DNA from 2 places in the Stenotrophomonas sp. YJH_SMC_106-19 genome. Region 1 is predicted to be linked to the other one. Evidence: riboswitches for the same ligand, from Rfam matches in the RefSeq annotation. Region 1 holds a riboswitch; the other holds the start of a gene.
The links. Region 1 has a riboswitch for glycine ahead of AC5P5M_RS05805 (trimeric intracellular cation channel family protein). Riboswitches for the same ligand answer to the same signal wherever they lie in the genome.

Region 1 (10,740 bases):
GCCGATCTCTTCGGCACACCACAGCACCTTGCGGACGTTGCTGGAATTGCGACGGCCCCAGATCTTCAACATGCGGGTATTCCTTGCGGGCAATGCGAGCGGCAACGATACGCCTGATCGGTGTACATGTGGGCGTGCGGAATGATGCGCGGGGGCGTCGGCCGGGCATGGCCCGGCGCTACCGGTTCTTCTTCGGCAGCGCGCGCACGTAGGACGACTTGCCATCCTTCTTCAGTTCGAACAGACCGATCGCCGCCAGCAGATCACTCAGCTTTCCATAGCCATAGTTGCGCGAATCGAACGAGGCCTGGTTGGCGATCTGGCTGCCCACCGGCCCCAGGTGCGACCAGCCGTCCTCGCCTTCCGCGGCGGACACGGCGCGGCGCAGCATCTTCACCAGACGTGTATCGCTGCGCATTTCCGCGCCGCTCTTGCGCGGGCGCACTTCGTCGCCGCTGCCCGTTTCACCGGTGGCCGGCTCGATGGCACCCGGCTCTGCCGTGCCCTGTTCCACTTCCGGCACGCTGGCATGGGCCTGGCCCAGTGCTTCCAGATAGGTGAATTTGGAACAGGCATTGACGAAGGGTTCCGGCGTCTTCTTTTCGCCGAAGCCATACACCTTCACCCCGTCGGTCAACAGGCGCATCACCATTGGAGTGAAATCAGCATCGCTGGAGACGATGGCGAAGCCGTCGAGGTTGCGCGCGTACAGCAGGTCCATCGCATCGATCACCATGGCCATGTCCGAGGCGTTCTTGCCCTTGCTGTAGGCGAACTGCTGGATGGGCCGGATCGCGTACTCGTGCAGCACCGCCTCCCAGCCTTTCAGCCGTGGGCTCTTCCAGTTGCCGTAGGCACGGCGGACATTGGCCACGCCGTAGCGGGCCACCTCCGCCAGCACTTCGTCGATCTTCGATGCGGGCGCGTTGTCGGCGTCGATCAACAGGGCGATGCGCTTTTCCGGTTCGCTCATGGGCCTCTCGCTGGCGGTTGCCTGAATCCGAGTATCGCCGATCCGCGCGCACGCTGACGTGACAGGCCGCCGCCGTGCGAAGATGCCGGACGGTTCCCCATGCCCCCTGGAGTGAGTCGATGAGTCGTGAGCGCGTTCCCCACCTGGTCGTTGTCGGCGGCGGTTTTGCCGGCCTCTGGGCCACCCGTGCGCTGGCACGCGAACGCATCCGCATCACCCTGGTCGACCGCCGCAACCATCACCTGTTCCAGCCGCTGCTGTACCAGGTGGCGACCGCAGGCCTGTCAGCGCCGGACATTGCCGCACCGCTGCGCCACATCCTCGGCCACCAGCGCAACGTGGAAGTGCGGCTCGGTGAGGTCGTGGCCATCGACAGGCAGCTCCGCCAGGTGCGGCTGGCCGACGGCAGCACGCTGGACTACGACAGCCTGCTGCTGGCTACCGGCGCCACTCACGCCTACTTCGGCAACGACCAGTGGGCCGATGATGCGCCCGGCCTGAAGACCCTCGACGATGCCATTGCCCTGCGCCGCAAGCTGCTGCTGGCGTTCGAGCGCGCCGAAGCCGAACCGGACCCGGCCAGGAAGGCGGCGTGGCTCAGCTTTGCCGTCGTCGGCGGCGGCCCGACCGGCGTCGAACTGGCGGGCACCCTGGCCGAGATTGCACGCCATACGCTGCGCAATGAATTCCGCCACATCGATCCGGCCAGCGCCAAGGTGCGCCTGGTGGAAGCCGGTCCACGCGTGCTGTCCTCGTTCCCGGAAGTGCTCTCGCTGAAGGCGCGCCGGCAGCTGGAAAAGCTGGGTGTGGAAGTGCTGACCGGAACGCCGGTGAGCAACATCGACAGCCAGGGCTTCACGCTGGGTGACCAGTTCGTGCCGGCGCGCACCGTGGTGTGGGCGGCCGGCGTGGCCGCCTCGCCGCTGGCGCGCACGCTGGACGTGCCACTGGACCGTGCCGGGCGCGTGCAGGTGCAGCCGGACCTGACCCTGCCCGGGCATCCGGAACTGTTCGTGGCCGGCGATCTGGCCGCGGTGAACCAGGCCAACGGCAAGCCCGTGCCCGGCGTAGCGCCCGCCGCCAAGCAGATGGGCAAGTACGTGGCCGAGGTCATCCGTGCACGCCTGCACGGCAGGCCGGAGCCCGGGCCCTTCAAGTACGCGGACTACGGCAACCTGGCCACCATCGGCCGCATGGCCGCCATCGTGCACCTGGGGCGCCTGCAGCTGTCGGGCGTGCTGGCCTGGTGGTTCTGGCTGGCCGCGCACGTGTTCTTCCTGATCGGCTTCCGCAACCGCATCGTGGTGCTGCTGAACTGGGCGGTGGCGTATTGGAGCTACCAGCGCAGCGCACGCATCATCTTCGGCGATGACCAGGATGACCGCCGGCCGAAACGGTAGTGCAGGTCTGCAACGGGGTCAGATCCCTTTCCTGCGGAAAGGGATCTGACCCCACATGGTGTGAACCTACTGCTGCATCAGGCCCATTTCGTCAGCACTCACCTGCATATACATGAACGCAGCGGCCTCGTCGGACATTGACTGCCCCGGCGGAAAGCTGTCGAGCCACGCGGTGATACGCGCATGACGGTCTTTCAATGCATCGCCCATCGCTTGCTTCTCCGCGTCAGTGGCACGTTCCTGCATCTCGCTGCGCAGCAGGTCATCGCCGATGCCCCATTTTTCGGCGAGCGGAATCAGATCGACCAGTTCGGCCGGCACCAGATCGCGGCGTAAACGGGGCGTATTCGGAGCGGTCAGGCCACGCTGCGAGGCCAGCTCGGCGGCGGTACCGATCTGCCCGTGCTGAAGCGGCGACGGCGGTGCCGGTGTCTGCGTGCAGGCCTGCAGGGCCAAGCAGAGGGTCAACAGCAGCATCCAACGGACCTTCATCGGATCGATCCCTGTGTCGATGGTCGCAGCGATAATCGCATGGTCAGAGTTCCTGTCGTCGCATGTTGTGAATGTCCTGAACCTAGTGATGGCGGAGGGCCGGAGCCGAGCACGGCCCGTCTCTAAAGAATTCCCTCGGTCGGCGCCTGCAACCACGCCAGCTTGCGCTCGCGCGGCAGCTGTTTGAGCTGCCACTCGGCGCGCGAGGCGGCGGAGCGGTCCGGGTACTCGCGCACGGCCAGGATGCGCAGCGGCGGACGGGCCCGGGTGTAGCGCGCCCCCGTACCGGCGCGATGGGCGGCGAAACGCGCGTCCACGTCGGTGCTGATGCCAGCGTAGTAGCTGCCATCGCGGCATTCGAGCAGGTACAGGAACCACGGGCGGTGGGACGGGGCCATGCCGGGATTATGCCGTGCTGCACCGCAGCGGATATACTGCGCGCGAATGCAGGAGAGAGGCGCCGCGCTGGCGCCCGCCGAAGGCGCAGGCTCCCATGATCGCTCAGGCCGGTGGGCTGGAATCCCACCAACCATGCATTCGACTCGCCGAGCTGGAGAGAGGTCACCGGGCATGCCCGGTACGATCCGCCGAAGGGGCACGCGGCCTACGCCGCTGAACTCTCAGGCAAAAGGACAGCGGGAGCGGCACCGGTCATCGTCATCCCGTCATTGCGCAGGCAATGGCGGCGTCCGCGCATGGCCGGCCCCACCGCGTCCGGAGCCTGTTCCATGTTGCTGTCCATCATCTACCTGATCGCCATTTCCGCCGAAGCCATGACCGGCGCACTGTCCGCGGGACGCCGCCGCATGGATCTGTTCGGCGTGGTCATGATCGCCTGCGTTACCGCGCTCGGCGGTGGTTCACTGCGCGACATCCTGCTTGGCCATTATCCGCTGGGCTGGGTCAAACATCCCGAGTACCTCGGCTTCACCGTGTGCGCGGCGCTGATCGCCACCTGGGTCGCACGCTGGATGCACCACTTCCGCCGCACCTTCCTGGTGCTCGACGGCCTGGGCCTGATCGCCTTCACCCTGATCGGTTGCTCGATCGCACGCGAGGCCGGTCATGCCACACCGATCGTGCTGATCGCAGGCATGCTGACCGGTGCGTTCGGCGGCGTGCTGCGCGACATTCTGTGCAACGAAGTGCCCCTGATCTTCCAGAAGGAGCTGTACGCGATCATCGCGCTGCTGACCGGCGCCGCCTATCTGCTGCTGCTGCACTGGAACGTGCCCGATGCCACGGCCATCCTGTGCTGCCTGGCGGGCGGCTTCGCCCTGCGCCTGCTGGCGATCCACTACCGCTGGGAAATGCCGAAGTTCGTGTATCACGACGAAGTGCATTGAACGATGGCGTGTTCGCCGGGCGTGGCCCGGCGCTCCCCTTCGTGCCCTGCACCACCCCGGCGATGGACCTGGCGCTGTCGCTCATGCGCAGCGCCAGGCGCATCGCCGGTGCGGACGGGCCGGTCTCCAACTCCGACCGGCCCTGATCGCGGCCGCACCCCCGCAGGCGCTGGCCGCCATCCACACACATGCCGCGCTCAGGCGGCTTCTGACACCGTCACTTCGCGACGGGCGCGCACGGCCGCAGCCAGTCGCTCCAGCACCGTCACGGTGGTGTCCCAGTCGATGCAGCCATCGGTGATGCTCTGCCCGTAGACCAGCGGCTGGCCTTGCACCAGTTCCTGCCGGCCTCCCACCAGATGGCTCTCGATCATCACGCCCACGATGCGCTGTTCGCCGTCCTCCAGCTGAACGGCGATGTCTTCGATCACCTTCGGCTGGTTTTCCGGCTTTTTCAGGCTGTTGGCATGGCTGGCATCGATCATCAGCCGCGTCGGCAGCCTGGCCTTGGCCAGTGCCTGGCAGGCGTCGGCCACGCTGGCCGCGTCGTAGTTCGGCTGCTTGCCGCCGCGCAGGATCACATGGCAATCCGGGTTGCCGGTGGTCGAAACGATGGCGGTGCCGCCCTGCTTGGTCACCGACAGGAAGTGATGCGGGTTGGAGGCCGCGCCGACCGCATCGGCCGCGATCTTGACGTTGCCATCGGTGCCGTTCTTGAAGCCCACCGGGCACGACAGGCCGGAGGCCAGTTCGCGGTGCACCTGGCTTTCGGTGGTGCGTGCGCCGATCGCGCCCCATGCCACCAGGTCGGCGATGTACTGCGGCGAGATCACGTCGAGGAATTCAACGCCGGCCGGCAGGCCCAGCTTGTTGATGTCGCGCAGCAGGCCGCGGGCAATGCGCAGGCCCTTGTCGATCCGGAAGCTGCCGTCCAGGTCCGGGTCATTGATCAGGCCCTTCCAGCCCACCGTGGTGCGCGGCTTCTCGAAGTACACGCGCATGACGATCTCGAGCTCGCCGGCCAGCGCGTCGCGCAGCGGCTTCAAGCGCTGTGCGTACTCGATGGCCGCATTCGGATCGTGGATCGAACACGGGCCGACCACGACCGCCAGGCGATCATCGCGGCCATGCAGGATCTGGTGCAGGGCCGCGCGCGAAGCACTGACGGTGTCGGAGGCTTCATCGTCACACGGCAGCATCGCCAGCAGCTGGGCAGGCGGTGTGAGCGGTTCGATGGTGCGGATGCGCAGGTCGTCGGTATGGGGGGGCATGGGGGAGGTCTCCGGTACGTAGGGGGTCCCCAGCGAGGCGGCATGAAAAAAGCCGCCAGGTTCGCTGGCGGCTTTCGGGAATGCGTCTGAAGCTTTCTTCAGGGTGAGCGCAGTCCTTCCTCCGCCAGTGGCTTCGGAAAGTAATACCAGTAAAAGCGGGTAGCGGCTGCGTTCATGGGGTGTATTGATAGCACAGCTTCTGCGCAGCACAAAATGTTTCATCCGCAACTGGGGAAGCGGTTCAGCAGCACGACGATCTAGCGGCTGCCATGCACTTCCACGTCCAGCAGCAGGCCCTCGTGGATATCGGCCCAGCGCTCCAGCACCTGATCCAGCTCCCGCCTCGCCTCCTCCAACTGCTCGGGGTTGAGCAGGGACCGCGCCGTGTAGAGATCGGAGACCAGCCGCCGCAGTGTCGATTCCGGTATCGCCACCGAGGGCCCGTCCACATCCGGCAACTGCAACGCCGGGGTGTCGCCGGGAGGGCCGAACAGCGTGACCTGGAGCGTGCTCTGCATGATCGACTTCCCTGCGGGTGGACGTGGGCAATGCACTGTTTACCGCGTCCGGATGACCGGCGCATGTGCCGATGTGCGGATCGATCGTGTCGCGACTGGACCGATGGTGCCACCGCGTTGAGATCTTCCTTCCAAGCTTCCCACCCTTCGGCCCGGAAGGGGCGTGCAGGCGATCGATGCGCGGTTATACGGGCAATGGCATATGCGATACATGTGCTCAAGATGGTTTGCCACCGGAAAAGGGTGGCCGGGTCGGCAAAGCCCGAGGAGATGTTGTTTACGCTTGTCAGCCGGCGTCGCCTTGGGCGGCGCCGGCTGGCAATCCGTCCGCGTTCCATGGCGGGCGGTGCGTGGGGGCGCTTGCGCCCGCCGGTATCAGCATCTCCCGGTCTTTGCCGCCACGTACCGTCCGCCACCTCTTCCGGTGGCGGTGTCGTCTGTCCTGTACGGAGCACACGCCATGAACACACCACACGTTCCCTTCCCCGGTGCCCACCCCGATCCGGCCAATGCCGATCAGGCGCCGTTCGATCCCAACAGTCTGGTCGCCCACCTGCAACGCATCGGCAGCGGTGCGGCCGCCGATGGCCAACCCTGGCCCGAGCGCCATCCAGCGAACGGCCGACGCATGATGCTGGCCGATGCCGATGGCGCACTGGCCGGCCTGCGCATCGTGCAGGAGGTGCTGCTGGCCGCCGAACGCTGCCGCCAGAATGCCGCGCCCGAACATCACGTGAGCGACCGGGTGATGGAAGGGTTGATGCTGGCATCCCTGGGGCTGGCCACGCATGCGGCCGAACGCCTGCAGCCCCACTAGCCGCGTCCGCGCAATGTGACCGGGCCCGATGGCCCGGTCATGGGCCGGCACCCGCCGGATCACAGTGAACGCAGTGCGCGCCTGCGGATGTAGGCGTTGGCAGGGCTGTCGCGCTCGCGTTGCCAGCGTGTGCACAGGTCACGCAGCCACTGCGGCTGGGTCTTCCCGGCATCGTTGAGCCAGTTGCCGACGGAATCCTGCACATAGCGTTCGGGATCATCAGCCAGTGCCTCCAGCAGCGAATGCGCGTGTTCGGGATGCTGCTTGAAAAGAGCGATGTGCGCCGCCCAGACGCCACGGGGACGCAGTGCTTCACAGGCAAACCGGCGCAGATGCGCGGACGGTTCCTGCGTCCACGGCTGCAGGCATTCAAGCGCCAGCAGTGGCCCGGCAACGATGTCGGTGCGCAGCGCCAGCCACGCCCATTCGCGCACGCCGAAATGCGGATCATCGGCCAACGGGCGCATCTTCTCCAGCTTCACCGGCAGGGAGGCGGTGGCATCGCCACCGATCAGGTAGCAGGCCCAGCCGCGCACGGTGTCGGATGCATGCGACTGCCACTGTGCAGGATCACCCTGCCTGGCCTCACGCAACAGCGTTGCCGCCAGAACCATGCGCTGGGTAATGCCTTTGCTGGCGGCATCGCGCATGCATTGAATGGCAGTCTCCGGCAGCACCGCAACGGTCTGCAGCAACACCGCGAAGTCCACGGCCAGACATTCCGCCAGATGCGTGCTGGCGGCTGCCCCGGTATCCAGCTGATGCTTTCGCGCCGGGCTGATCGCTGCGCTCACTGCAGGTCCTTCCGTCTGCCGCCGGTGTGCTGCCACACCTTGGCCAGCAGCTGTGAGAGCTGCACCTGCTCGGCAGTGTCCAGGCCGTTGAACAGGCCCGCGATCCACTGCGTGTGCTGATTGAAGAGGTCTTCGGCCAGGCGCTTGCCCTGCGCGGTCAGCACGATCTGCAGGCGACGACCATCGTCCGCATCGCTGCGCCGCTGCAGCAGACCTTCGCACTGCAGGCCATCGAGCAGGCCGCTGATGGTGGCGCGGGTGACGCCGGCGCGCTCGGCCAGCGCATGCGGCGACAGTGTGCCGCCGGCACCGTGCAGCAGGAACAGCACGATGAAGCGGCCCTCACTGAGCCCGTGCGGTGCCAGCCGGCTGGCGCAGTCGCGATCGATCGCCGAGGACAGCGACAGCAGCTGGAAGCACAGATGCAGGAGGGCGACATTGGCGTGGCCACGTCGCCGGGCCTCATCCAGAAGGGCGCCATGTTTTGCCTCAAGCACGGTGATTTCCAATATGTTTAGGTGCCTAATCATATTCATGACGGGATGGAGCGCAACACCTACGGGGCCTGCCGCCGGGCCCGGCCGGGCGCACTCCTCGCGCAGGGGGCTGCAAGCAGCCGAAGCTGCGGTAGCATCGCGCCACGTCCCGCCAGGAGTTCCACGCATGCGCCGTGCCGTCCTGCTGTTGCTGACGCTGTTCCCCGCCGCCGTAATGGCCGCTCCCCCTCCCGTGCCCTCCCCGGCCCGGATCGATGCCGAAGCCAAGCGCCTGATGCAGGTCGCCCACGTCCGCGGGATGGCAGTGGCCGTCGTCGACGGTGGCAAGGTCGTGCACGTCGCCGCCTATGGCGAGCGCAACGCTGCCGGCGAACCGCTACAGACCGACACGGTGATGTATGCGGCATCGCTGACCAAGATGGCCTTCGGCCACCTGATCGCGCAGCTTGCACAGGACAAGGTGATCGATCTGGATGCCAGCATCGCCAGCGCGCTGGACAGACCGCTACCGGACTATCCGGCCGAGCCGAAGAAGTACGCCGATTACACCGTGCTGGCCGGCGACGAACGTTGGCGCCGGCTGACCCCGCGCCTGCTGCTCAACCATGCCAGCGGCTTTGCCAACTTTGCATTCCTGGAGCCGGACGGAAGACTGAAATTCCACTTCGATCCGGGCAGCCGCTATGGCTATTCCGGCGAAGGCCTGATCCTGCTGCAGTTCGTGCTGGAGCGCGGGCTGGGCCTGGACGTGGGTACGCTCATGCAGCAGCGCGTATTCGACCGCTTCGGCATGCCCCGCACCAGCATGATGTGGCGCGAGGATTTCGCCACGAATCTGGCCGACGGCTGGACCGCCGAAGGCACGACGGAACCGCACGATGAACGCAGCCGCGTGCGTGCCGCCGGTTCGATGGACACGACCATCGCCGACATGGGCAATTTCGCGGCCGGCTATGTCAGTGGCCAGGGGCTGTCGGCATCGATGCGCCGGGAGCTGGTGCGGCCGCAGCTGCCGATCACCACCGCCAGCCAGTTCCCGACGCTGCAGCCGGAACTGCCGGTGGCGCAGCGGCGCAGAAACCTGGCTGCGGGACTGGGCGTGGTGACATTCACCGGTCCACAGGGCGCAGGCTTCTACAAGGGCGGACATGACGATGCGGTGGGCAACACGCTGGTGTGCGTCGAACAAGGCCAACGCTGCGTAGTGTTCCTGGGCAACGATGTGCGCGCCGAAGCGACCTTTCCGGCACTGGTGCGCTTCGTGCTGGGCGAGACGGGGGTGCCGTGGGATTGGGAATACGGCAACAAGAGCTTTGTCAGATGACGACAAAGATCCCCACCTCGCGGCGGGGGCCACTACTCCGGAATGTGGTAATTGCGGGCTTGATCGAACGCGTCGTACCCAGCAGCGACAGCTGGATCTTCATACGCTGCAACCTGGTCTTCACCTGTGCGTACTCCATCCAATCCGCGGAGCCCATCGATACGTTGGGACCACACATGACGATCGAGTTGCGGGCCAATATAGGGCCGCAGGTATCCGTCAAGATGCCCTTGGTCCGGCGACTCGATTTCCGCAGTCAATGCGGCGAGATAAGAATCTTTCCGGGTAGCAGTCCAGTTCACTGAAAACCCGGCGCGATGACAGAGCTCTGCGTGCACCAGTAGCATCGCGCGCCCATTGCCATCGAGAAAGGGATGGGCGTATGCGAACAATCCCATGATGAGACCCGGTGCATCAGCGATCCGCCCCTTCTCCTGCGCCAGATGTAGCGCATGCACCACTGCCCGCTGGGACTCGAATGGATGACAGAAGTGAACGTGCCCCTTGGTTACGTGCTTGTCTGGCGCGACCGTTGCGCGGTCCATTCCCGCCCACGGGTACAGGCCTTCGAACAGAATCTGATGGACCCTGAGGAAGGCGGCATAGTCGATATGCGCAGCTTGCTCGAGATACTTCAAGGCCTTGGGCAGCTGAGCGCGAAACAATTGATGCTCCGCGATCTTGATCAACTCAAGGTCTTTCTCGCCTGCATGATTTCGCAGGTATCCCACCGCCTCATAGTCACCGAACGGATCAAACACCTTTGAGCCTGTGATGCGCCATCACCAGCTTTACCATTTCCTGACCGGAGAGCTTGTCCTCGCGGGTCAATGCGACCAGCAGATCATCGGTGTCATCACTCTGCACGGTGTCGCCCGCCAGTGATGTCACTGCACTGGCCCAGCTATCCATGTAACGCGCCGCGTACTGTACGCCTTCACGTTTGGCGAGCCGACGCGCCAATTTGGTAATCGCCGTAACAACGTTGCCGCGCGCCGATCCATGCTCTTTCGTTGCCAGAAGACCAGCGCGTCCGAGCCGCGCCACAGTGCCCGGATGCGCATAGATACCGCGCTCAAGACGCTCAAGCTGGTGGCTCTCAACCAAGGCCCGCAAGGCTTCAGTGACCTGCGTACGTCCACCCAGATCATTGAACTCGGAACGCAAGAAAACCCCCGGCCTAGCAGGGTCAATCTGGCGCAGGATCCGGCCCTTGATATCCATGTAACCATGCTAGCACATCCGAATTAAGGCGCCATGTATCAATAACTTAAGCATCATCCAGGCGTCCGGCCTGCCCCCAGCCGC
Region 2 (10,740 bases), 680 kb from region 1:
AGCCTGGGAACCCAGTACGAGCAGCTGCGGCTGGCCCTGGCCCATCTCAACGCGCATTACGCCGAGAACGTGCGCATGCAGACATTGCTGGACATCACCGGGTTCTCGCTGTCCAAGCTGGAGCGCAGCTTCCGCAAGGTGTTCCAGATGACCCCGCAGCAGGTGCTGACGCGGCTGCGGATCCAGATGGCCATGCATCTGCTGCATGGCGACGACAGCATCGCCTGCATCGGCCAGGCCTGCGGGTTCAGTGACCAGAGCGCGTTCACCCGCAAGTTCAAGGCCGAAACCGGTTTCTCGCCGCGCGCCTACCGCGCCCGCATCGGCGAGCCGGCGCTGGCCTGAGCGGCCTGCTGCACTGTGCCTATCCCCACAGGCGCGGGACAGGGTAAGGTGACGCCCCTGTAGCCGCCGCCCACTCCTGCCGATGCCCGCCAGCCCCGTTACGCCTGCCTCGCCCTCCCGCCTGGGCCATTCGCTCAAGCCACGCCAGCTGATCATGATGGGGTTGGGCAGCGCCATCGGCGCGGGCCTGTTCCTGGGGTCCGGTGTGGGCGTACAGGCGGCCGGCCCGGCGGTGCTGGTGTCGTACCTGGTGGCCGGCGCACTGGTGATCATCGTGATGAACGCACTGGGCGAAATGGCGGCGGCCAAGCCGACCAGCGGCGCGTTCTCGGTCTATGCCGCCGACGCCATGGGCGCCACGGCAGGGGCGACTGTCGGCTGGCTCTGGTGGGTACAGCTGGTGATCGTGATCGCCGCCGAGGCCGTGGGAGCGGCGGGCCTGCTGGCCACGGTCTGGCCTGCCATTCCGGTGCCGATGGCCGCCCTGGCGTTCATGCTGTTCTTCACCGCGATCAACCTGCTGGGGGTCAGGAATTTCGGTGAGTTCGAGTTCTGGTTCGCCATTCTCAAGGTGGTGGCGATCCTGGCGTTCATCGCCATCGGTTTCGCGCTGCTGATGGGCTGGCTACCGCAGGTGACCTCTCCGGGACTGAGCAACTTCACCGCACACGGCGGTTTTGCACCGCAGGGCCTGGCCGGTATCGGCGCAGCCCTGCTGGTGGTGGTGTTCGCCTTCGGCGGCACCGAGATCGTGGCCGTTGCCGCGGCCGAGACCGAGGATCCCGAGCGCAGCATCGCCCGCGCCATCCGCACCGTGGCCTGGCGCATCCTGGTGTTCTACATCGGCTCGCTGAGCGTGATCATCGCCGTGGTGCCGTGGACCAGCGAAGCGCTGAAGTCGCCGTTCGCCGCGGTGCTGGATGCGGCCCGCATTCCGGGGGCGGGCACGGCCATCACGCTGATCGCAGTGATCGCCCTGCTGTCGGCCCTCAACGCCAACCTCTACGGCGCGTCGCGGATGATGTATTCGCTGGCGCAGCGCCGCGAGGCACCGGCCGTGCTGGGCTGGACCGACCCGCGGCAGGTGCCGGTGATCGCCGTTCTGGCCAGCGTGCTGTTCGGGTTTGCCGCGACGGTGATGGAACTGCTGTTCCCGGACAAGGTGCTGCCGGTGCTGCTGAACATCGTCGGCTCGACCTGCCTGCTGGTGTGGACGCTGTCGCTGCTTTCTCAACTGGTGCTGCGCCGCCGTGCGGACCGCCTCGGCTCGCGCCTGCCGTTCCGCATGGCCGGTTTCCCGTGGCTGACCTGCTGCGCCCTGGCGATCCTGGCACTGATCTTCGGCCTGCTGCTGAGCGAGGCGCATACGCGCCTGCAGTTCCTGTCGATGGTGGCCCTGACCGCCACGATCGCGGCCGGCAGTGCCATCGCGCGCCGCATGCGCGAGGCCTGATCCGTACAGCCGAGCGTGGGCTTGGCTCTACAGCGGGCATACATTCTGCGTGCCATCCTGTTCGCGGGGCCGTCATCGGCCCGCTGAACTGGAGCACCCCATGCTGCGCAGTCGTCCGTTCCTGATGTTCACCGGCCAGGCCGAGGCGGCCCTGGCCCTGTACGCCGAGGCGTTCGCCGATTTCCGGCTGCTTGCCCTGCAACGCCATCCCGACGGCGCAGGGGCGGGAGTGCCCGGCCAGGTGCGGCAGGCGACCTTCATGCTCGGCGGCACCAACTATCTGTGCTTCGACAGCCTGGATGTGCACGACTTCACCTTCAGTCCGTCGATCTCGCTGTTCGTCGAGTGCGGTGGCGCCGAACAGTTCGAGCGCGCGGCGCGCGTGCTGGGCGAGGGCGGGCACTGGCTGATGCCGGTGGGCGACTACGATTTCAGCAATCGCTACGGCTGGGTGCAGGACCGGTTCGGTGTGTCCTGGCAGTTGAGCCTGGGGCAGATGCCGGATCCGTGATCGGTTCAGCCGCTGCGCTCGCCGGGCATGGCCCGGCGCTACCGTAAACGAAAACGGCCCGCTTGCGCGGGCCGTTCCGTCAATCACGCTTCGACTTCATCGTCCTTGTAGGCGTCGACCGGGATGCAGGCGCACATCACGTTCTTGTCGCCGTAGACGTTGTCGACGCGGGCCACCGGCGGCCAGTACTTCTGCAGCTTCAGGCTGGGCAGCGGGAAGGCGGCCAGCTCGCGCGGGTAGGCGTGGGTCCACTCGCTGGCCGTCACCGCAGTGGCGGTGTGCGGCGCGTTCTTCAGCGGATTGTCCTCGCGGTCCAGGCGGCCATCCTCGATCGCACGGATTTCCTCGCGGATCTGGATCATGGCATCGATGAAGCGGTCCAGCTCATGCAGCGACTCGCTTTCGGTGGGCTCGACCATCAGCGTGCCGGCCACCGGGAAGCTCAGCGTCGGCGCGTGGAAGCCGAAGTCGATCAGGCGCTTGGCCACGTCCTCGGCGCCGATGCCGCTGCTCTTCTCCAGCGGGCGCACATCGAGGATGCACTCATGCGCCACCAGGCCGTTGCGGCCGGTGTACAGCGTCCTGAAGTGCGGCGCCAGGCGCTTGGCGATGTAGTTGGCATTGAGCTGCGCGACCTGGGTCGCCTTGCGCAGGCCCTCGCGGCCCATCATCGCGATGTACATCCAGCTGATCGGCAGGATCGAGGCGCTGCCGAAGCTGGCGGCGCTGACCATGCCGACGGGGCCGTTGTCACCCAGCTTGCCCGGCAGGAACGGGGCCAGGTGCGCCTTGACCGCGCACGGGCCGACGCCCGGGCCGCCGCCGCCGTGCGGGATGCAGAAGGTCTTGTGCAGGTTCAGGTGGGAAACGTCCGAACCCCACTTGCCCGGCTTGGCCACGCCGACCAGGGCGTTCATGTTGGCACCGTCGGTGTACACCTGGCCGCCGTGCTTGTGGATGATCTCGCAGATCTCGACCACCTCCTCCTCGAACACGCCGTGCGTGGACGGGTAGGTCATCATGATCGCGGCCAGGCGGTCGCTGTACTTCTCGGCGTTGAGGCGGATGTCCTCGACATCGACATTGCCGTTGGCATCGGTCTTGGTGACCACCACCTTCATGCCGCACATCTGTGCCGAGGCCGGGTTGGTACCGTGGGCCGAATCCGGAATCAGGCAGATGTCGCGATGCTCCTCACCACGCGAGCGGTGGTAGGCGCGGATCGCCAGCAGGCCGGCGTACTCGCCCTGTGCACCCGAGTTCGGCTGCAGGCTGACCGCATCGTAGCCGGTGCATTCGACCAGCATCGCTTCCAGCGACTCGATCAGTTCCTTGTAGCCCAGCGCCTGGTCGGCCGGCACCAGCGGATGGATCTGCGAGAACTCCGGCCAGGTCACCGGGATCATCTCGGCGGTGGCGTTGAGCTTCATGGTGCACGAGCCCAGCGGGATCATCGTGCGGTCCATCGCCAGGTCCTTGTCGGCCAGTGAACGCAGGTAGCGCAGCAGTTCGTGCTCGCTGTGGTGCGTGTTGAACACCGGATGGGTCAGGAACGCGGACTGGCGCAGCAGCCCGGCCGGCAGCGCGTCGGCGGTGCTGGCATCCAGTGCATCCACATCGGCTTGGGCACCGAAGACGGCGGCCAGCGCGACCACATCGGCGCGGGTGGCGGTCTCGTCCAGGCTGATGCCGACCGAGTCGCTGTCGATCGCGCGCAGGTTGTAGCCGGCGGCGCGCGCCTTGGCGTGGATCTCATCGGCGTGCACACCGGTGACGTGCAGGGTGTCGAAGAAGTCGCCAGCAACCTGCACGCCGGCCTTGCGCAGTGCGGCGGCCAGGATCGCGGCCAGGCGGTGGGTGCGGCGGGCGATGCGGGTCAGGCCTTCCGGACCGTGGTAGACAGCGTACATCGAGGCCATCACCGCCAGCAGGACCTGTGCGGTACAGATGTTGGAGGTGGCCTTCTCGCGGCGGATATGCTGCTCGCGGGTCTGCAGGGTCAGGCGGTAAGCCGGGTTGCCCTGCGCATCGATTGAGACGCCGATCAGGCGGCCGGGCATCGAGCGCTTGTAGGCGTCACGGCAGGCCATGAACGCCGCGTGCGGGCCACCGAAGCCGAACGGCACGCCGAAACGCTGGCTGTTGCCGACCACGATGTCCGCGCCCCATTCGCCAGGTGCGGCGAGCAGGGTCAGCGCCAGCAGATCGGTGGCCACGGCGACCAGGCCGCCGCGTGCATGCACGGCCTCGACCAGTGCCCGGTAGTCGGCCACCTGGCCGAACGTATCCGGGTACTGCAGCAGCACGCCGAAGCTGTCCGCTTCCAGCGCTTCGGCCGGGGTGCCGACGCGCAGCACGATGCCCATGGGCTCGGCGCGGGTGCGCAGCAGCTCCAGGGTCTGCGGGTGCACGGCATCGTGCACGAAGAAGGTGTCCGACTTCGACTTGGCCGAACGCTTGGCCAGGGTCATCGCTTCGGCCGCTGCGGTGGCTTCGTCCAGCAGCGAGGCGTTGGCGATCTCCATGCCGGTCAGGTCGGCGCACAGGGTCTGGAAGTTGATCAGCGCTTCCATGCGGCCCTGCGAGATCTCTGCCTGGTACGGGGTGTAGGCGGTGTACCAGGCCGGGTTTTCCAGGATGTTGCGCAGGATCACGTTCGGCGTGTGGGTGCCGTAATACCCCTGGCCGATGAAGCTGCGCAGCACGGTGTTCTTGTCGGCGATCGCGCGGATCTTCGCCAGCGCCTCCACTTCGGTGATCGACTCCGGCAGCGCCAGCGCTGCCGGCGACTTGATCTTGGCCGGCACGATGGCATCGGTCATCGCATCCAGCGACGCGTGGCCGACGACGTCGAGCATCTGCGCGATCTCGGCGTCATTGGGGCCGATATGGCGCTCGACGAACGCACTGTGGTGCTCGAGCTCACGCAGGGAAGGGGTGTTCTGGGACATGGCGAAGGATCCGTCAGGAAAGGGCACACGCACGGGCACAGGCCGCCGGATGGCGGGCTGCGGGGCGCCCCTCTGTCCTTTTGCCTGAGAGTTTGGAAGCGCGGCTGGCCGCAGCTTCGTGCCCCTTCGGCGCCGGATCGAACCGGTCTCTCCAGAGTTGTGTTGCGGGTGGTATCGGGCCTGAGCGATTACGGGCGTTGCGCCTTCGGCAGCGGTGTTCCGCTTCTCCCACCGTGTTGCCCGCCGATTATAGCCGGTTATGGCCTGCTGCCGGGGCCGCCCGGGCAGGGCCTGCGCCTGAATGGCCGATGGCCCGGGGCGTCCGTTTTGTGCGGTGCTGCATGGCATCGGGCGCATTCCCCGCCTATCATGGGCGGATACCCGAATTCATCTGGCGCCGTCCCTGCTGCAGCGGGACCGGCGCCCGCCGTGCGTGCCGCGCATGGCCTTGCCGGACACCGTTCACATGACCGCCGCTGTTGCTCCGTCCACCCGTCGCATGGCCCTGCTGCTCGCGGGCCTGGCCATGTTCGGCCCGTTCTCCATCGACACCATTTTCCCGGCCTTCCCGCAGCTGGCCCAGCGCCTGGCGGTGGATGAGGTGGCCGTCCAGCAGACCATCAGCGTCTACCTGCTGTTCTATGGCCTGATGAGCCTGGCGCACGGGCCGCTGTCCGATGCCTGGGGCCGCAAGCGGGTGATTCTCGGCGGCCTGGTGGTGTTTGCCGGGGCCTCGGTCGGCTGCGCGCTGTCCACTGACCTGCCGACCCTGCTGGCGTTCCGCGCGCTGCAGGGCCTGTCGGCGGGCGTGGGCATGATCGTCGGCCGCGCGGTGATCCGTGACCTGTACCACGGCCATGACGCCCAGCGGTTGATGAGCCAGGTCTCGATGCTGTTCGGCATCGCGCCGGCCATCGCCCCGATCATCGGTGGCTGGATTCTGCTCAGCGGTGCCGGCTGGCCGCTGATCTTCTGGTTCCTCGTGGTGTTCTCGCTGGTGCTGCTGGTGGCCACCGCGCGCTTCCTGCCGGAAACGCATCCGCCGGAGGCGCGGGTACCGCTGTCGCCGCGCGCACTGCTGCGTGACTATGTGCGCATCGGCTTCAACCCGCGTTTCCTGCGCCTGGCACTGGCCGGCAGCATCGGCTTCGGCGGCATTTTCCTGTACATCGCGTCCGCGCCGGTGTTCGTGATGCAGCACCTGCATCTGGGCGAAGGCGACTTCGCCTGGCTGTTCATTCCCACCATCGGTGGCATGACGGCCGGCGCGTTCCTGTCCGGGCGCATGGCCGGGCACACCACGCCGACCCGGCAGGTGACCATCGGCTTCTCCCTGTGCGCGCTGTCGACACTGCTCAACGTCGGCTACGTGGTGCTGGCGCCGCAGTTCGCGCTGCCGTGGGCGGTACTGCCCATTTTCCTGGGCGGCATGGGCATGGCGCTGATCTTCCCGATCCTGGCGCTGGCCGTGCTCGACATGTATCCGCACCAGCGCGGCCTGGCCTCGTCGCTGCAGGCCTTCGCGCAGCTGATGGTCAGCACCGTGGTGGCCGGCGTCGTGTCGCCCCTGCTCAGTGCCAGCCCGCTGCATCTGGCGCTGGGCCAGGCCGGCTTCTTCGCCGCCGGGTTTGTGTTCTGGTACTGGGAGCATCTGCGCGAGCGCACCGCCCAGGCGGCCTGCACGGAGGCGTGAGCCCACGGCGGCGACGGCTCGCGGGCTGCGCCGCGGCGCGCGCCAGGCGACGTGAAGCGGCGCAACGGCCGGGGTGCGTTATCCTTGCGCCCCCCACGCAGCGGTAGCGCCCATGTCCATCTCCTCCAAGATCCGCCGCGACCAGCGCCGCCGCAAGGAAGCGCAGGCCGCCAGCCGCGCCGCTGCGCAGGCTTCGCCCGTGGAGCCGCATGCCGAACTGCGTGATGCGCAGCGCACGCTGCTGGCAGGTGTCGTGCGCCGCGATGGCGAGTGGGTGCTGGGCATGGATGGCCGTATCGCAGGGCATAGCGAGAGCGCCGCGCAGGTACTGGCGTTGATCATGCAAGCCGGTGAACTGCACGAGCGCAACGGTACGCCGGTGCGTCTGATGTATTCCGACGCGCTGCGCGATGCCGCGCAGGCCGAAGCGCAGGCACAAGGGCAGACGTTCGAGGAATTCAAATCCGCGCTGGCCGCGCAGCTGGCCGCGAAGAAGGGGTAGCGCCGGGCCATGCCCGGCGAACGCAGCGGTGCGATCAAGGCCGCCGGGCATGGCCCGGCGCCACCGGAACGAAAGGGGCGGATCCTCGCGGATCCGCCCCTTTTCTCATTTCGCCACCGGGGCCGCAGCGCTGGCCTGCCAGCCGCACATCTGGCCTTCGTTCTGCTGCTTGAGCCACTCATTGACCGGGCTGAAGTACTCGATCATCGGGCCGGCATCCAGCTTGTCGGTGCCGGTCAGCTCCTTCAGCGTGGCCTGCCACGGCTGGCTGGCGCCCTTGCTGAGCATCGCCCAGTACTTCTGGCCGGCTTCCTTGTTGCCGTAGAAGGTGCACTCGTGCAGCGGGCCCTTGTAACCCGATGCATCGCACAGGCCCTTGTAGAACTGGAACTGCAGGATGCGGGCAAGGAAGTAGCGGGTGTACGGCGTATTGCCCGGCACGTGGTACTTCGCGCCCGGATCGAAGAACTCCTCGCCGCGGGTGCTGGCCGGGGCAACGCCCTGGTATTTGGCCTTCAGGTCCCACCATGCCTTGTTGTAGTTGTCGGCGGTGATCGATCCGTCAAACACGCCCCAGCGCCAGCGGTCGATCATCAGGCCGAAGGGCAGGAATGAAACGCCCGACAGCGCCATGCGCATCTGCGCGTTGATCACGGCCTCGCGGCTTTCCTGCGGTGCGTCAACGAGACCGATCGAATTCAGGTACTTGGGCGTCATCGCCAGCACGATCGTGTCGCCGATTGCTTCGTGGAAGCCATCGTTGGCGCCGCCCTGGAACAGGGGCGGCAACGGGTTGTAGGCCAGGTCGTAGTAGATGTGGCCCAGCTCGTGATAGATGGTGGTGAAGTTCTCTTCGTTCGGCTTGATGCACATCTTGGTGCGCACATCGCCTTCCATGTTCATGTCCCAGGCGCTGGCGTGGCAGACCACGTCACGGTCGTCAGGCTTGATGAACTGGGTCTTGTCCCAGTACGACTGCGGCAGCGAGGGCATGCCCAGCGACACGTAGAAATCCTGTGCGCGCTCGGTCATCTGTTTCGCGGTACGCAGTTCGGCCTCGCGCTGGGCCCTGTACTGGCCCGCGACGCTGGCATCCCTGCCAGCCTTGGCCAGCGCAGCACTCAGGTTGGTCTGGTACTGCTTTTCCAGTGCGGCGGTGATGTCCAGGCTTCCGGCACCGGGATAGGGCTCCAGCTGGTCCCACAGGTTGGACCAGTCCTGCTGCCACATGTTGCCCAGCAGGTGCGCGGCGATCAGGCCATTACCCACCTCGGCCTTGTCCTTGCCGTAGGTCTTGTCCAGCTTGCCGCGCGCGTAGCAGTGCAGCTGCTCGTACATCGGCTTGACCTGCTCCCACAGGCGGTCGGTTTCCGGCCCGATCTGCTCCGGCGGCATGTCATAGCCGCTGCGCCACATCTGCCCGGCATCGGTGAAGCCCATGCCCTTGGCACCTTCGTTCACCAGGCTGACGAACTTCTGGTAGTCGCCACGCATGTTCCGCGTGGTGCTGTGCCAGCCCTGCCAGGCATCAAGCTGCGCGTCGTAGTCGCGGCTGCGTGCCAGCACCTGTTCCAGTTCCCCCAGCTGGCGGCAGGAGGCCGGGTCGTTGGCATCGGTGCAGTACTTGCCAGCACCGTAGCTGCCCTCCATGCGGGTGGCGATCTGGGTCAGCTCGGCCAGCTTGGCCGGGTCGCGCGGTGCCGGCATCGAGGACATCAGCTTCAGCAGATGGATCGCACGCTTGCTGTCTGCGCTCATCGGCTGGCCCTCGAACTTCGCGGCCTGCTCGATCCAGCTGTTGAGCTGGGTCAGTGAACGCTCGTTGGCCTTGGCCGCGATGCGCTCCGAATCGCTGTTGATGTAGGTGGAAGACAGCCACTGCGCCGAGGTCATCTCCGGATAAGCAGCCTTGTATTCGGCATTGATGCGGGCAACGAACTGGTCGGCGGTCTCGCCGGCCGGTGCGCTGCTGCCGGCGCTCTCGGCGCCGGGGGACGCTTCCTTCTTGCAGGCAGCCAGGGCCAGCGTGGCGGCGGCGACAGCAGCGGCCAGCAGGAGATGACGGTGTTTCACGGGCGGTCCTTGGGTGGTGAACGACGGCCGAAGGCTAGTGGGCGCGCGTGCCCACCGCAAGTGGGGAAGGTTGGTGGGGTTCGGCAGGGCTTGCAGCCCTGCACCCGCAGAAGCAACTGAGACGGCAACGGCCGGAGCAAAAGCGGGTTTCCTGTGAGTCGGCGGGGTGGGGCCGGTTGCGGGGGACGCCGTAAATACGTCCCTGTAGGCTCGGTCGCGCCATCCATGGCGCTCACGCCCCCGCAACCGGACCCACCCCGCCTTCGACAGTTCTCTGCGATCTGTCGGAAATGCTCTTGGGGTCAGATCCGTTTTCCGCAGGAAAACGGATCTGACCCCGGAATTTCACCTACCAACAGCGCAGTGAACCCGCCATCCCACGGAATGCCGCTTCGGCTTTTGACGTTGACGTTGCCTTGGCTTCTGCGAGTGCAGGGCTGCAAGCCCTTCCGCCCCCGCCCCTCAGCTCTCGCAGCCGGCGAACACGTCGCGATCGCGCTCGTACAGCGCCGTCTTCACCTGCATCAGGCCCAGCACCGACGGGAACAGGTTGTCGTGGTCGGTATACGCTGCCGAACGCTTGCGCACGCATTGCAGGTCCAGCCCGCGACTGCTGGCGAAGCCCGGCGAGAACCACATCGTCATCGGTACGCGGGTCTGCTCGGCCGGGGCGATCGCATAGGGCACGCCGTGCAGGTACAGGCCCTTCTCACCCAGCGACTCGCCATGGTCGGACAGGTAGATCATCGCCGTGTCGTAGTCCTGCATGCCCTGCAGCGTGCCGATGGTCTTGCTGAGGAAATGATCGGTGTACAGCACGGCATTGTCATAGCTGTTGGTGATCTCTTCACGTGAGCACCGGCCGATGTCACGGGTGTCGCAGGTTGGCTTGAAGCGGGCAAAGGCGGCCGGATAGCGCTCGAAATACGCCGGGCCATGGTTGCCCAGCTGGTGCAGCACGACCACGCGGTCGCCGGATTTGGCACGCACCTGGGTGGCCAGGTCCTGCAGCAGGATCTCGTCCATGCAGCGGCCGTCGGCGCACAGGCCCGGGGTGGTCGCATCGGACAGCGACTGGAAGTCCAGCCCCTCGCACACGCCCTTGCAGCCGGACTGGTTGTCACGCCACAGCGGTGCGATGCCGGCGCGGTTCAGTACGTGCAGCAGCGACTGGTGCGCGCGGATCTTTTTCTCGTCGTAGTCGTGGCGTCC

Region 2: another riboswitch for glycine. It lies ahead of gcvP (aminomethyl-transferring glycine dehydrogenase); the one in region 1 lies ahead of AC5P5M_RS05805 (trimeric intracellular cation channel family protein).

What each region holds. Positions count from the first base shown of each region.
Region 1 is NZ_JCAFRQ010000001.1:1,297,027-1,307,766, forward strand. It holds gene AC5P5M_RS05780 (glutathione S-transferase family protein) at 1-72, opposite strand, end outside; gene AC5P5M_RS05785 (NYN domain-containing protein) at 179-973, opposite strand; gene AC5P5M_RS05790 (NAD(P)/FAD-dependent oxidoreductase) at 1,093-2,373, shown strand; gene AC5P5M_RS05795 (hypothetical protein) at 2,440-2,850, opposite strand; gene AC5P5M_RS05800 (GIY-YIG nuclease family protein) at 2,988-3,263, opposite strand; glycine riboswitch at 3,303-3,392, shown strand; glycine riboswitch at 3,406-3,511, shown strand; gene AC5P5M_RS05805 (trimeric intracellular cation channel family protein) at 3,594-4,211, shown strand; gene AC5P5M_RS05810 (3-deoxy-7-phosphoheptulonate synthase) at 4,409-5,482, opposite strand; gene AC5P5M_RS05815 (hypothetical protein) at 5,740-6,000, opposite strand; gene AC5P5M_RS05820 (hypothetical protein) at 6,461-6,817, shown strand; gene AC5P5M_RS05825 (DNA alkylation repair protein) at 6,877-7,611, opposite strand; gene AC5P5M_RS05830 (MarR family winged helix-turn-helix transcriptional regulator) at 7,608-8,108, opposite strand; gene AC5P5M_RS05835 (serine hydrolase domain-containing protein) at 8,275-9,432, shown strand; gene AC5P5M_RS05840 (Fic family protein) at 9,465-10,193, opposite strand; gene AC5P5M_RS05845 (hypothetical protein) at 10,186-10,656, opposite strand.
Region 2 is NZ_JCAFRQ010000001.1:620,504-631,243, reverse strand. It holds gene AC5P5M_RS02890 (AraC family transcriptional regulator) at 1-345, shown strand, start outside; gene AC5P5M_RS02885 (amino acid permease) at 428-1,798, shown strand; gene AC5P5M_RS02880 (VOC family protein) at 1,899-2,309, shown strand; gene gcvP (aminomethyl-transferring glycine dehydrogenase) at 2,393-5,260, opposite strand; glycine riboswitch at 5,323-5,425, opposite strand; gene AC5P5M_RS02870 (multidrug effflux MFS transporter) at 5,727-6,953, shown strand; gene AC5P5M_RS02865 (hypothetical protein) at 7,066-7,455, shown strand; gene AC5P5M_RS02860 (M2 family metallopeptidase) at 7,561-9,528, opposite strand; gene AC5P5M_RS02855 (phosphoethanolamine transferase) at 9,991-10,740, opposite strand, start outside.